DNA from 2 places in the Streptomyces sp. NBC_00045 genome. Region 1 is predicted to be linked to the other one. Evidence: predicted binding sites of a transcription regulator. Region 1 holds the regulator's gene; the other holds the start of a gene.
What was found. Region 1 encodes HrcA, which represses chaperone genes, less so after heat shock. Its sites were predicted from a motif close to TTNGCACTCNGNNNNNCNGAGTGCNAA; they were not measured.

Region 1 (6,573 bases):
TTCTGCGCCGCCCTGGTCGCCCTGGACGAGCCGTCCATCCTGGGCTGGGCCGCCGAGAACGGGCTGGAGGGCAAGACGTACGCCGAGGTGCTGGCCGCGGCGGAGACGAACCGGCTGATCGAGACGTACGTCCAGACCCTGAACGAGGGCCTCCAGCGCTGGCAGACGATCAAGAAGTTCCGGATCCTGCCGCGCGACCTCGACGTGGAGCACGGCGACCTCACGCCCAGCCTCAAGCTGAAGCGGCCGGCCGTCGAGCGTGAGTTCAAGCACCTCATCGACGAGATGTACGAGGGGTCGCGCGAGGCGTAGCGTCCGCGCCGGGCCCTGCGGGGCGGGGCAGCAGGCCGCCCCGCGGGGCCGTGCGGCGGGAACCGCCCCGCCGGTGCGCGGGGACCGGCCCGGCGGCGGGTGCGGGACAATGGGGGCATGCCTTCCGCACTGCCCGACGGTGACCCCATGCCCGAAGACGGCTCGCTGCCGTCGCATGCCCTGGCGGGTGCCGGGGACCGGCCGCTCGGGTTCTACCTGCACGTCCCGTACTGCGCCACGCGGTGCGGGTACTGCGACTTCAACACGTACACCGCGACCGAGCTGCGCGGCACCGGCGGCGTGCTCGCCTCCCGGGAGAACTACGCCGACACCCTGATCGACGAGGTCCGCCTCGCCCGCAAGGTGCTCGGGGACGACCCGCGGGCCGTCCGCACGGTGTTCGTGGGCGGCGGCACGCCGACGCTGCTGCCGGCCGCCGACCTCGTACGGATGCTCGCGGCGATCCGCGACGAATTCGGCCTGGCCGAGGACGCCGAGGTCACCACGGAGGCCAATCCGGAGTCGGCGAACCCGCAGTACCTGGCGGAGCTGCGGGCGGGCGGCTTCAACCGGATCTCGTTCGGCATGCAGAGCGCGAAGCAGCACGTCCTGAAGGTGCTCGACCGCACGCACACACCGGGCCGGCCCGAGGCGTGCGTCGCGGAGGCGCGGGCGGCGGGCTTCGAACACGTCAACCTGGACCTGATCTACGGGACGCCGGGGGAGTCGGACGAGGACTGGCGGGCGTCGCTGACGGCCGCGCTGGGGGCCGGGCCCGACCACATCAGCGCGTACGCGCTGATCGTCGAGGAGGGCACCCAGCTGGCGCGCCGGATCCGGCGGGGCGAGGTCCCGATGACCGACGACGACGTGCACGCGGACCGGTACCTGATCGCGGACTCGGTGATGGCCGAGGCCGGCTACTCCTGGTACGAGGTCTCCAACTGGGCCACCACGGAGGCGGGCCGCTGCCTGCACAACGAGCTGTACTGGCGCGGCGCCGACTGGTGGGGCGCGGGGCCCGGCGCGCACTCGCACGTCGGCGGAGTGCGGTGGTGGAACGTGAAGCACCCCGGGGCCTACGCCGCCGCCCTGGCCGAGGGCCGTTCCCCGGGCGCGGGGCGCGAGCTGCTGTCCGCGGAGGACCGGCGGGTGGAGCGGATCCTGCTGGAGCTCCGGCTGGTCGACGGGGCCCCGCTGTCCCTGCTGGCCCCGGCCGGGCTCACGGCGTCCCGCAAGGCCCTCGCGGACGGGCTCCTGGAGCCGGGGCCGTACGAGGGCGGCCGGGCCGTGCTGACCCTGCGGGGGCGGCTCCTGGCCGACGCGGTGGTCCGCGACCTGGTCGACTAGCCGACGGCTCGACGAGCCGGGTCGACCGGCCGCCCCGGCCGACCCGTCGGCCGGGGCTAGTCGGCCGGAGCCGTGACGTGGTCGATCAGGTGCTCCACCGAGCCCAGCAGGGTCGGCTCCAGGTCCTTGTAGGACGCCACGCGGGACAGGATGTGCTGCCACGCCGCCCCGGTGTTCTCCGGCCAGCCCAGGGCCCGGCAGACGCCCGTCTTCCAGTCCTGGCCCCGCGGCACCACCGGCCACGCCCCGATGCCCAGTGCGGAGGGCTTCACCGCCTGCCACACGTCCACGTACGGGTGGCCGACGACCAGTACGTCCGGGGAGGTCACCGCAGCCGCGATGCGGGACTCCTTCGAGCCCGGGACCAGGTGGTCCACCAGGATCCCCAGACGGGCGTCCGGGGCCGGGTCGAACTCCGCCACGATGGCCGGGAGGTCGTCGATGCCCTCCAGGTACTCCACCACCACGCCTTCGATCCGCAGGTCGTCGCCCCAGACCCGCTCCACCAGCTCGGCGTCGTGCCGGCCCTCGACGTAGATCCGCCCGGCGCGCGCCACGCGGGCGCGCGCCCCCGGGACCGCCACGGAGCCCGAGGCGGTGCGCAGGGGCGCCTGAGGGGCCCGTGAGGGGCGGGTCAGCGTCACCACGGCGCCCTCCAGCAGGAACCCCCGCGGTTCCAGCGGGAACACCCGGCGCTTGCCGAAGCGGTCCTCCAGGGTCACCGTGCCCGCCTCGCAGGCCACCACCGCGCCGCAGAAGTCCGTACCCGCCACCTCGACCACCAGGTCGGGCTCGGCCGGCACCTGCGGGACGGCCTTGGCGCGCTTCCACTGCGGGGTCAGGTCGGGGGAGTACTCACGCATCCGGCCGACGCTACGAGAGAGGCGGCGCTCACGCGTCCGACACGCCGAACCGCCGTGCCAGTGTGTCGCGTTGCGCACGGACGAAGTCCGCGGAGACCACCGCTCCGTGACCCGGCACGTACAGGGCGTCGTCGCCGCCCAGCGACAGCAGCCGGCCCATGGCCGCCGGCCACTGCGCCGGCACGGCGTCACTGCCCGCCTGGGGTTCGCCCGACTCCTCGACGAGGTCCCCGCAGAACACCACCTCGCGCTCTCCGGGGACGAACACCGCCAGGTCGTGCCGGGTGTGCCCGGGGCCGACGTTCGCCAGCAGGACCTGGACCCCGCCCAGCTCCAGCGTCCATTCGCCCGACACCGAATGCCTCGGCCCCACCAGCAGGTCCACCGCTTCGGCGGCCTCGGCCTCCGCCAGCCCCTGGCGGACCGCACCGGCGCGCAGCTCCTCGCGGCCGGTCGACAGTTCGGCGTCGAGCCCGACCGCCCCGAAGACCTCGGCGCCGGAGAACGCCGCCACGCCCAGTACGTGATCGAAATGCCCGTGCGTGAATGCGATATGCGTCACGCGCCGGCCCGTCAGTCGCTGCGCCTCGGCCCGCAGCTGCGCACCCTCCCGCACGCACGAGCCCGGATCGATCAGGAGGACCGATTCGTCCCCCACCACCAGTCCCACGGTGCAGTCCCACACCGGAAGCCGCCGCCGCCCGGTCCGCCCGGTCAGCCGCTCCCAGCCCGCCTCTTCCCAATGCACGTCCATGCAGGGACGCTACCCTGGCGGGCCGCCCTTGCCAGGGGCTGACTACCCGGCCGTACACTGGCCGGGGGATCTCTGGCACTCGAACGCCCGGAGTGCCAACGCAGCAGATGAAACCGACCACGACGATTCACCGACGACCAGCTGGAGGTGTGCGCCATGCTCAGCGAACGCAGACTTGAGGTGCTGCGCGCCATCGTCCAGGACTACGTCGGGACGGAGGAGCCGGTCGGCTCCAAGGCGCTCACCGAGCGGCACCGGCTCGGCGTCTCGCCCGCCACCGTGCGCAACGACATGGCCGTGCTGGAGGAGGAGGGCTACATCGCCCAGCCCCACACCAGCGCCGGCCGGATCCCCACGGACAAGGGCTACCGGCTGTTCGTCGACAAGCTGGCGGGAGTCAAACCCCTGTCGACGCCCGAACGCCGGGCCATCCAGAACTTCCTCGACGGCGCCGTCGACCTCGACGACGTCGTCGGCCGGACGGTGCGGCTGCTGGCGCAGCTCACCCGACAGGTCGCCGTCGTCCAGTACCCGAGCCTGACCCGGTCCACGGTCCGGCACGTCGAGCTGCTGTCGCTGGCTCCGGCCCGGCTCATGCTCGTGTTGATCACCGACACGGGCCGGGTCGAGCAGCGGCTCGTCGACTGCCAGACGCCGTTCGGCGAGACCTCGCTCGCCGATCTTCGGGCGCGGCTCAACAGTCGGGTCGTCGGCCGCCGGTTCACCGACGTGCCGCAGCTCGTGCAGGATCTGCCGGAGTCGTTCGAACCGGAGGACCGCAGCACGGTGTCGACCGTGCTCGCGACCCTGCTGGAGACTCTGGTCGAAGAGGCCGAGGAGCGGCTGATGATCGGCGGAACCGCCAATCTCACGCGCTTCGGACATGATTTTCCCCTGACGATCAGGCCGGTGCTCGAAGCGCTGGAGGAGCAGGTCGTGCTCCTCAAGCTGCTGGGCGAGGCCAACGAGTCGGGGATGGCCGTACGGATCGGGCATGAGAATGCCTACGAGGGACTGAACTCCACGTCCGTCGTCTCGGTCGGCTACGGTTCGGGCGGCGAAACTGTCGCCAAACTCGGCGTGGTCGGACCGACCCGCATGGACTACCCCGGAACGATGGGAGCGGTACGCGCAGTGGCACGTTACGTCGGACAGATCCTGGCGGAGTCGTAAGTGGCCACGGACTACTACGCCGTTCTCGGCGTGCGCCGCGACGCATCGCAGGACGAGATCAAGAAGGCCTTCCGCCGCCTCGCGCGCGAACTCCACCCGGACGTGAATCCGGATCCGAAGACGCAGGAGCGCTTCAAGGAGATCAACGCCGCGTACGAGGTGCTCTCGGACCCGCAGAAGAAGCAGGTCTACGACCTCGGCGGCGACCCGCTGTCCTCCTCCGGCGGCGGTGGCGGCGCGGGCGGCTTCGGTGCGGGCGGCTTCGGCAACTTCTCCGACATCATGGACGCCTTCTTCGGCCAGGCCTCGCAGCGCGGCCCGCGCTCGCGGACCCGCCGCGGCCAGGACGCCATGATCCGCCTCGACCTGGAACTGGACGAGGCCGCCTTCGGCACGACCAAGGACATCCAGGTCGACACGGCCGTCGTCTGCACCACCTGCTCCGGCGAGGGTGCCGCCCCCGGCACCTCGGCGCAGACGTGTGACATGTGCCGTGGCCGCGGTGAGGTGTCGCAGGTCACCCGGTCCTTCCTGGGCCAGGTCATGACCTCGCGCCCCTGCCCCCAGTGCCAGGGCTTCGGCACCGTGGTCCCGACCCCGTGCCCCGAGTGCGCGGGCGACGGCCGGGTCCGCTCCCGCCGCAGCCTCACGGTCAAGATCCCGGCCGGTGTCGAGAACGGCACCCGGATCCAACTCGCGGGCGAGGGCGAGGTCGGCCCCGGCGGCGGCCCCGCCGGCGACCTGTACGTGGAGATCCACGAGCTGTCGCACCCGACCTTCCAGCGGCGCGGGGACGACCTGCACTGCACGGTGACCATCCCCATGACGGCAGCGGCCCTGGGCACCAAATGCCCGTTGGAGACGCTGGACGGATTGGAGGAGATCGACATCCGTCCCGGCACCGGGTCGGGCCAGGCCATCCCGCTGCACGGGCGCGGCGTCACGCACCTGCGCGGCGGCGGCCGCGGCGATCTGATCGTCCACGTCGAGGTCACCACGCCGACCAAGCTGGACGCCCAGCAGGAGGAGCTGCTGCGCCAGCTCGCCAAGCTGCGCGGCGAGGAGCGGCCCATGGGCCAGTTCGCGCCGGGTCAGCAGGGCCTGTTCAGCCGCCTGAAGGACGCCTTCAACGGCCGCTGACCGGCCCGCGAGCGCATGTACGAGCCCGGTCCGGGGATGCCCCGGACCGGGCTCGGCGCATTGATCCGGACGCCTCCGGCGGAGCGGACTATGCCAGGCGAATGCGGTGATTCGGCCCGGTGCGCGGGACGTGGCACGATGCAGTCCATGTCCTCCGCACCGAACGGTCTCTCCCCGTACCCGATCGTGCAGGCTCCCATGGCGGGCGGCGCCTCCTGTCCGCCGCTCGCCGCCGCCGTGTGCGAGGCGGGCGGACTGGGCTTCCTGGCCGGCGGCTACAAGACCGCCGACGGCATGTACCAGGAGATCAAGAGGCTGCGCGCGCTCACCCGGCGCCCGTTCGGCGTGAACCTCTTCATGCCGCAGACCGGCTACGTGGACCCGGCCGCCGTGGAGGCGTACCGCGGGCAGCTGGCCGGCGAGGCCGGCTGGTACGACGTGTCCCTGGCCGACGAGGACATCATCGGCACCAGCGACGACGGCTACGACGCCAAGCTCGCGATCCTCCTCGAAGACCCGGTTCCCGTGGTCTCGTTCACCTTCGGCGTTCCCGTGCCCGCCGTCCTCGCCGCCCTGCGCAAGGCGGGCACGTACTCCGTCGTCACCGTCACCTCGGTCGAGGAGGCGCGCGCCGCCCAGGCCGCGGGCGCCGACGCCGTCTGCGTCCAGGGCGTGGAGGCGGGCGGCCACCAGGGCACCCACCGCGACGACCCGCAGGCGGACGGCACGGCGGGCGTGGGCCTGCTCGCGCTCGTCGCGCAGGTACGGGAGGCCGTGGCCCTCCCGATCATCGCGGCGGGCGGTCTGATGCGGGGCTCGCAGATCGCGGCGCTGCTGGCGGCGGGCGCGGAGGCGGCGCAGCTCGGCACCGCGTTCCTGGCCTGTCCCGAATCGGGCGCGCACCCGCTGCACAAGAAGGCGCTGACGGACCCCCTGTTCCCCCACACCGAGCTGACCAGGGCGTTCTCGGGACGACCGGCC
Region 2 (6,573 bases), 1.9 Mb from region 1:
ACACCGCCCGCCACCACGAAGACCTGGAGCGCCAGCGCCGCCGACAGGCCCACCGCCAGCAGCTTCCCGAACGGGTCGCGGGCACCCAGGGCCATCCGCAGCCCCCGCTGGACCAGGAGCGCGTACAGCACCAGTACCGCCATGACCCCGGCCAGGCCGAGCTCCTCGCCCACCGTGGTCAGGATGAAGTCGCTGCGCCCCGCGAAGCCGATCAGCTCCGGGTGGCCCATCCCCAGCCCGGTGCCCGACATGCCGCCCGTACCGAAGCTGAACAGCGCCTGTGCGGACTGGTCCGAGATGACCCCCGGCGGCCGGTCCTTCCAGTAGTACGACAGCGGTTCCAACCAGGCGGCCACGCGCCCCTTGACGTGCGGTTCCGTGGAGCCCACCACGAAGGCGCCCACACCCGCCATGAGCAGGCCGGTCACGATCCAACTGGTGCGCTCGGTGGCGACGTACAGCATCACCACGAACACGCCGAAGAAGATCAGCGACGTACCCAGGTCGCGTTCGAAGACCAGCACCAACAGCGACACGATCCACACCGTGATGATCGGCCCGAGCTGCCGCATCGGGGGCAGCCGCACGCCGAGGAACTTCCGGCCCGTCAGGGCCAGCGAGTCGCGGTGGATGACCAGGTAGCCCGCGAAGAAGACCGAGATCATGATCTTCACGAACTCGCCCGGCTGGAGCGAGAACCCGAAGAGGATGATCCAGCGCTTCGCGCCGTAGGTGTCCGCGCCGAAGAACGCCGGCGCGATCAGCAGCACCAGTGCGACGACCATCGTGATGTAGATGAACCGCTGGAGCAGCCGGTGGTCGCGCAGCAGGGCCACGACCGCGAGGCAGGCGGCCACGCCGATGACCGTCCACAGCAGCTGCCCGGGTGCGTTCGCGTCGCCGCCGTACCGCGCGATGTACGACTGGTCGAGCCGGTGCAGCAGGACCAGCCCGAGCCCGGACAGCAGCATCGCGAGCGGGAGGACCAGCGGGTCCGCGTACGCCGCGAACCGGCGCACGCCCAGGTGCCCGACCATCGCCAGCAGCGTCATGCTGATCGTGAAGCCGGCGAGGTTGGCGGGCAGTTCGCCGTTCATCGCCAGGCCGGCGCTCGCGTGCCCGAAGACGGTGAGCGCCACGACGAAGACGAGGAGCAGCGCCTCGGTACGGCGGCGGGCGCCCGCCGTGGTGAGGGGCCTCAGTCCACGCACGGGATGCCGCCACCATCGCGGGCGGGGCTGCTGCTCGCCCCCGCCGGGGCGGTCGGATCCGGGGCGGCCGGATCCGGTGCCGGACCCGAGCCGGCCGCACCCGACGCACCCGATGCGCCCGGTGCCGGTGGCGTCCCCGGTGCGTCGCTCGAACCCGGAGCGGTCGCGGAGGCGGAAGCCTGCGGTCCGATCTGCTCGGCAATGAGGCGCTTTATCTTCATATCGTCTACGACGTTTATGTCCTCCCCATGGTTCCTTCCGAACCGCTCGACGGGCAGTGTCGTGAACGCCACTTTGCCGCCGGACAGGTTCTTCGCCTGCTTCACGAACGCCAGCAGGTCCCAGCCCTCGTCCGTCACCACGTCCTGTTTCGCGGCGTCGACCAGTTTCATCAGCTTGACCGGATCGGTGAAGGTCCCGGCCGAGTTCAGCTTCTGCGCGGCTCCCGCCAGGAAGGCCTGCTGGCGCTTCGTCCGGTCCAGATCGCCCATGTCCAGGCCGTGCCGCTGCCGTACGAAGGCCAGGGACTGCTGACCGTTCAGGCTCTGGCGGCCCGCCGGGAAATCGGCGCCCGAGTACGCGTCCCGCACCGGCTTCTTCAGGCACACGGGTACGCCGCCCAGCGCGTCCGCCAGGTGGTAGAAACCAGCCAGGTTGAGTTCGGCGAAGTGATCGATCGGGACGCCCAGGAAGTTCCGTACCGTCTCGATCTGCGCCGTGCGGCCCGCCTCCCGCCCCGCGCGCTCCAGTTCCCGCGCGTCCTCGACCCCCCGGGCCGTCAGCCGCTCCTCCTCCGCGGCCTTCGCCAGCCCGTACGCCTTCTTGATCTTGTCTTTCCCCCGGCCCGGGAGGTCGACGAAGTCGTCGCGCGGGACCGAGAAGGCCTTCGCCCGGCTGCCGTCGCCGGGGACGTGGAGCAGGATCAGCGTGTTCGCGTTGTAGCCGCCGATGTCCGAGCTGCCGGCGTGCAGTTTGTCGAGGACCGCCTCGGGGAGCTTCTCGCCGTTCTGGTCGCGGCGGCTGTCCAGGCCCATCAGCAGGATGTTGGTGTCCCCGTGCTTCGACTTCTCGGCGCCGTGGAGGGCCTTGGAGCTGCCGATGCTGCCGGCGAGGTCCCGGTACGCGTACCAGGCACCAGCGGCGGCCACGGCGGCCAGCGCGCAGACGGCGACGAGCAGGGTGCGGGCGGTGCGGCGCGGCCGGTGCCGCTGCCGGCGGGGGCGGCGGGCGGGACGGCTGGGCTTCCTCCGGTGCGCGCTCATGCCAGTCGATGGTGGGGGAGGGGTGCTGAAGAAGTCCTGAGGGTCCTGAAGGCGCGTTCAGGACCCTGAGCAGGAGTCCGAGGACGAGACCGTCCCGCGCGGCAGGCGCAGGACCACGCGGGCACCGGAGCCGCCGCTTCCCCTGTCGCTTCCGTTGTCGCTTCCGCTGGCCGCGCGCGGCGGCACGGCACGGGCGTCGCCGCCGTGGGCGCGGGCGATCTCACGGACGATCGACAGGCCGAGGCCGGTGCCGCCGGCGGTGCGGCCGCGGTCCGCGTCGAGCCGTACGAACCGCTCGAAGACCCGGTCCCGGTCCGGCTCCGCAATGCCCGGGCCGTCGTCCTCGACCTCCAGAACCGCCCAGCCGTCGCGCTCCGCGGACGGCTCGGTGGCCGCCCGTACGACGACCCCCGTACGGGCGTGCCGCAGCGCGTTGTCCACCAGGTTCGCCAGCGCCCGCTCCAGCCGCGCCGGGTCCCCGGCCGCCGGTACGGGTGCGGGCGCCTCCAGCCGGAGCGGGACCCGGGGCGCCGGGCGCCGGGCCAGGTCCTCCGCGGCCAGCAGGGCCAGGTCCACGGGCTCGGTCCGCGGTACCGGGCCGCCGTCGAGCCGGGCCAGCAGCAGCAGGTCCGCGGCGATGCGCTGGAGCCGCTCGGTGTCGGCCAGCGCGGCGGCGACGGACCCCCGGTCGGGGCGGCCCGTGGCCAGGGCCACCTCCAGCCGGGCCCGCACCGCGGCGAGCGGGTTGCGCAGCTCGTGAGAGGCATCGGCGGTGAACTGACGCTGCCGGGCGTCGGACCGCTCCAGCCGGTCGAGCGTGTCGTTGACGGTCCGGGCCAGCTGCGCGATCTCGTCCGCCCCACCCGGATCGGGAACCCGCCGGTCCAGCTCGCTCGCGGTGACCGCCGCCAGGCCGGTCCGGATCGCGGTGACCGGCCGCAGCGCATGCCCCGTCACCCACCAGGCCAGGGCCGCCGCGAAGCCGATCAGCGGGGGTGCGCCGGCCAGCAGGCCGAGCGCGATGGCCCGTGTCGCGTCGTCGACGTCGCCGAGCACGGTGACGGCGTACACCTCGTGGGCTCCCGGCGCCTCGACCACGACCACCGCACGCCGTTCCGCGCCGGGGTGCGCGGGTGCAAGGACCGCGGAACGGGAGTCCTCGCCGGGTGCGCCGGGCGGCGGAGGGCGCAGACCACCCAGGTCGGGGGCGTCCCCGAGGTCCCCGGTGGAGGCGACGGTCCGGCCCTGCGCGTCCCGTACGAGGACCAGGTCCACCCCGCTCTCCGGCGCGGCCAGTCGGCCGCCGGGCGGTACGCCGTCGCCCCGGAGCTGGGCGGCGACCTTGCGGGCGGCGAGCTCGGTGCGGCCGGTGGTGTTGTCGAGGAGGTTGGCCCGCAGCAGCGTGTAGAGCCACAGACCGCCGGCGGCCAGGACGGCGGCCATGGCGAGGGCCGCGGCCACGGCCGCGCGGCGCCGGAGCGGGCTAGCCACCGTCCTGGGCCATCCGGTAGCCGGTGCCGTGGACGGTCAGGATCGAGCGACGGCCGAACGGCGCGTCGATCTTCTTGCGCAGCGAGGAGACGTACACCTCGACGATGTTCGGGTCGATGGCGTGCGGGGTGTCCCAGACCTGGTCCAGGATGTCCTGCTTGGCGACGGCCCGGCCGGGCTGCTCCATCAGGCAGGCGAGCACGCCGAGCTCGCGGGCGGTGAGCTCGATGTCGTGCGTGCCGCGGCGGCAGCGGCGGGCGGCGGGGTCGAGGAGGAGGTCGCCGGCCTGGAAGGTCGAGGGGCCCGCGGCGGCCGTGGGGGCGGCCGCGCGGCGGGCGAGGGCGCGCAGGCGCGCGGCCAGAACGACGAACGAGAACGGTTTGGTGAGGTAGTCGTCGGCGCCGGAGTCGAGGCCTTCGGCCTCGTCGTACTCGCCGTCCTTGGCGGTCAGCATGAGCACGGGCGTGGGGTCGCCGTCGGCGCGCATGCGGGCGCAGATCTCGTAGCCGCTGATGCCGGGCAGCATCAGGTCCAGGAGGACGGCGTCGTACGGACCGGTGCGGACGAGGTCCAGGCCGCGGTGGCCGTCGTGGGCGACGTCGACCCAGTGGCCGTCGGCGGAGAGGCCGCGCCGCAGGGACTCGGCGAGGCCTTCTTCGTCTTCGACCACGAGAATGCGCACCCCACCAACTTTCACACACCCCCACCCCGAGCCGGGGCCTCCGGCCGGGTCGGCCCCACCGGACGGTGGTCGTGGGCGGGTGCGGCGCCGTGCCGGGGGCGCTGCCCCCGAACTCCCGCGCCTCAAACGCTGGCGGGGCTGGGTTTGCCGGGCGGCCGCCGGAGCGCGCGGCGGTCATGGGCGCCGCCCCGTGCCACCGCGCCTCAAACGCCGGTGGGGCTGGAATTGCAGGGGTTCGGGGTGCCCGGGGAGCCCCCGGATGCCGAAGACGCAGCGGAGCGTGTTGGCACTCCGCTTGACCGAGTGCTAATCACCGGAATAGTCTCGCACCTGGCACTCACCCCCGGTGAGTGCCAACACAGCGACGGGCAGGTCCGGCACCCGCGACGACGGATCCACCTGGTCGCCACCTCAGACAGTTAGCCCCGTGAGATCTCCGAAGGGGGAGGTCGGATCGTGACGACCACCAGCTCCAAGGTTGCCATCAAGCCGCTTGAGGACCGCATTGTGGTCCAGCCGCTCGACGCCGAGCAGACCACGGCTTCCGGCCTGGTCATCCCGGACACGGCGAAGGAGAAGCCCCAGGAGGGCGTCGTCCTCGCCGTGGGCCCGGGCCGCTTCGAGGACGGCCAGCGTCTTCCGCTGGACGTCAGCGTCGGCGACATCGTGCTGTACAGCAAGTACGGCGGCACCGAAGTGAAGTACAGCGGCGAGGAGTACCTCGTCCTCTCGGCTCGCGACGTGCTCGCGATCATCGAGAAGTAAGACGTACAGCGTCATTCGCTTCACCTGTATTGCTTGAGCTGCGCCCCTGGTCACCCCGCTGATTGCCGGGCGGCAAGGGGCGCAGTTCGTTAAACCCGAGTTTTCGAGAGGGCTGAACCGCTCCCATGGCGAAGATCCTGAAGTTCGACGAGGACGCCCGTCGCGCCCTCGAGCGCGGCGTCAACAAGCTTGCCGACACGGTCAAGGTGACGATCGGCCCCAAGGGCCGCAACGTCGTCATCGACAAGAAGTTCGGCGCCCCCACCATCACCAACGACGGTGTCACCATCGCCCGCGAGGTCGAGCTGGACGACCCGTACGAGAACCTGGGCGCGCAGCTCGTGAAGGAGGTGGCGACCAAGACCAACGACATCGCGGGTGACGGCACCACCACCGCCACCGTGCTGGCCCAGGCGCTGGTCCGCGAGGGTCTGCGCAACGTCGCCGCGGGTGCTTCCCCGGCCGCCCTGAAGAAGGGCATCGACGCCGCGGTCAAGGCCGTGTCCGAGGAGCTCCTCGCGACCGCCCGCCCGATCGAGGACAAGTCCGACATCGCCGCCGTGGCCGCGCTCTCCGCGCAGGACCAGCAGGTCGGCGAGCTCATCGCCGAGGCGATGGACAAGGTCGGCAAGGACGGTGTCATCACCGTCGAGGAGTCCAACACCTTCGGCCTGGAGCTGGAGTTCACCGAGGGCATGGCCTTCGACAAGGGCTACCTCTCCCCGTACATGGTCACCGACCAGGAGCGTATGGAGGCCGTCCTCGACGACCCGTACATCCTGATCAACCAGGGCAAGATCTCCTCCATCCAGGACCTGCTGCCCCTGCTGGAGAAGGTCATCCAGGCCGGCGGCTCCCGCCCGCTGCTGATCATCGCCGAGGACGTCGAGGGCGAGGCGCTCTCCACCCTCGTCGTCAACAAGATCCGCGGCACCTTCAACGCGGTTGCCGTCAAGGCCCCGGGCTTCGGCGACCGCCGCAAGGCGATGCTCCAGGACATGGCCACCCTCACCGGTGCCACCGTCATCGCCGAGGAGGTCGGCCTCAAGCTCGACCAGGCCGGTCTCGACGTCCTCGGCTCTGCGCGCCGCGTGACCATCTCCAAGGACGACACCACGGTCGTCGACGGTGGCGGCAGCTCCGACGAGGTCCTCGGCCGCGT

Region 2: the regulator HrcA is predicted to act here: its motif matches at 4,930-4,956, upstream of groES (co-chaperone GroES).

The regions. Positions count from the first base shown of each region.
Region 1 covers NZ_CP108271.1:2,864,527-2,871,099, reverse strand. The annotation lists gene OHA65_RS13515 (AMP-dependent synthetase/ligase) at 1-312, shown strand, start outside; gene hemW (radical SAM family heme chaperone HemW) at 430-1,662, shown strand; gene OHA65_RS13505 (DUF3097 domain-containing protein) at 1,719-2,525, opposite strand; gene OHA65_RS13500 (MBL fold metallo-hydrolase) at 2,554-3,279, opposite strand; gene hrcA (heat-inducible transcriptional repressor HrcA) at 3,436-4,452, shown strand; gene dnaJ (molecular chaperone DnaJ) at 4,453-5,592, shown strand; gene OHA65_RS13485 (nitronate monooxygenase) at 5,740-6,573, shown strand, end outside.
Region 2 covers NZ_CP108271.1:4,814,105-4,820,677, forward strand. The annotation lists gene OHA65_RS22725 (FtsW/RodA/SpoVE family cell cycle protein) at 1-1,211, opposite strand, end outside; gene OHA65_RS22730 (LCP family protein) at 1,199-2,473, opposite strand; gene OHA65_RS22735 (HAMP domain-containing sensor histidine kinase) at 2,531-3,964, opposite strand; gene OHA65_RS22740 (response regulator transcription factor) at 3,957-4,646, opposite strand; gene groES (co-chaperone GroES) at 5,103-5,411, shown strand; gene groL (chaperonin GroEL) at 5,537-6,573, shown strand, end outside.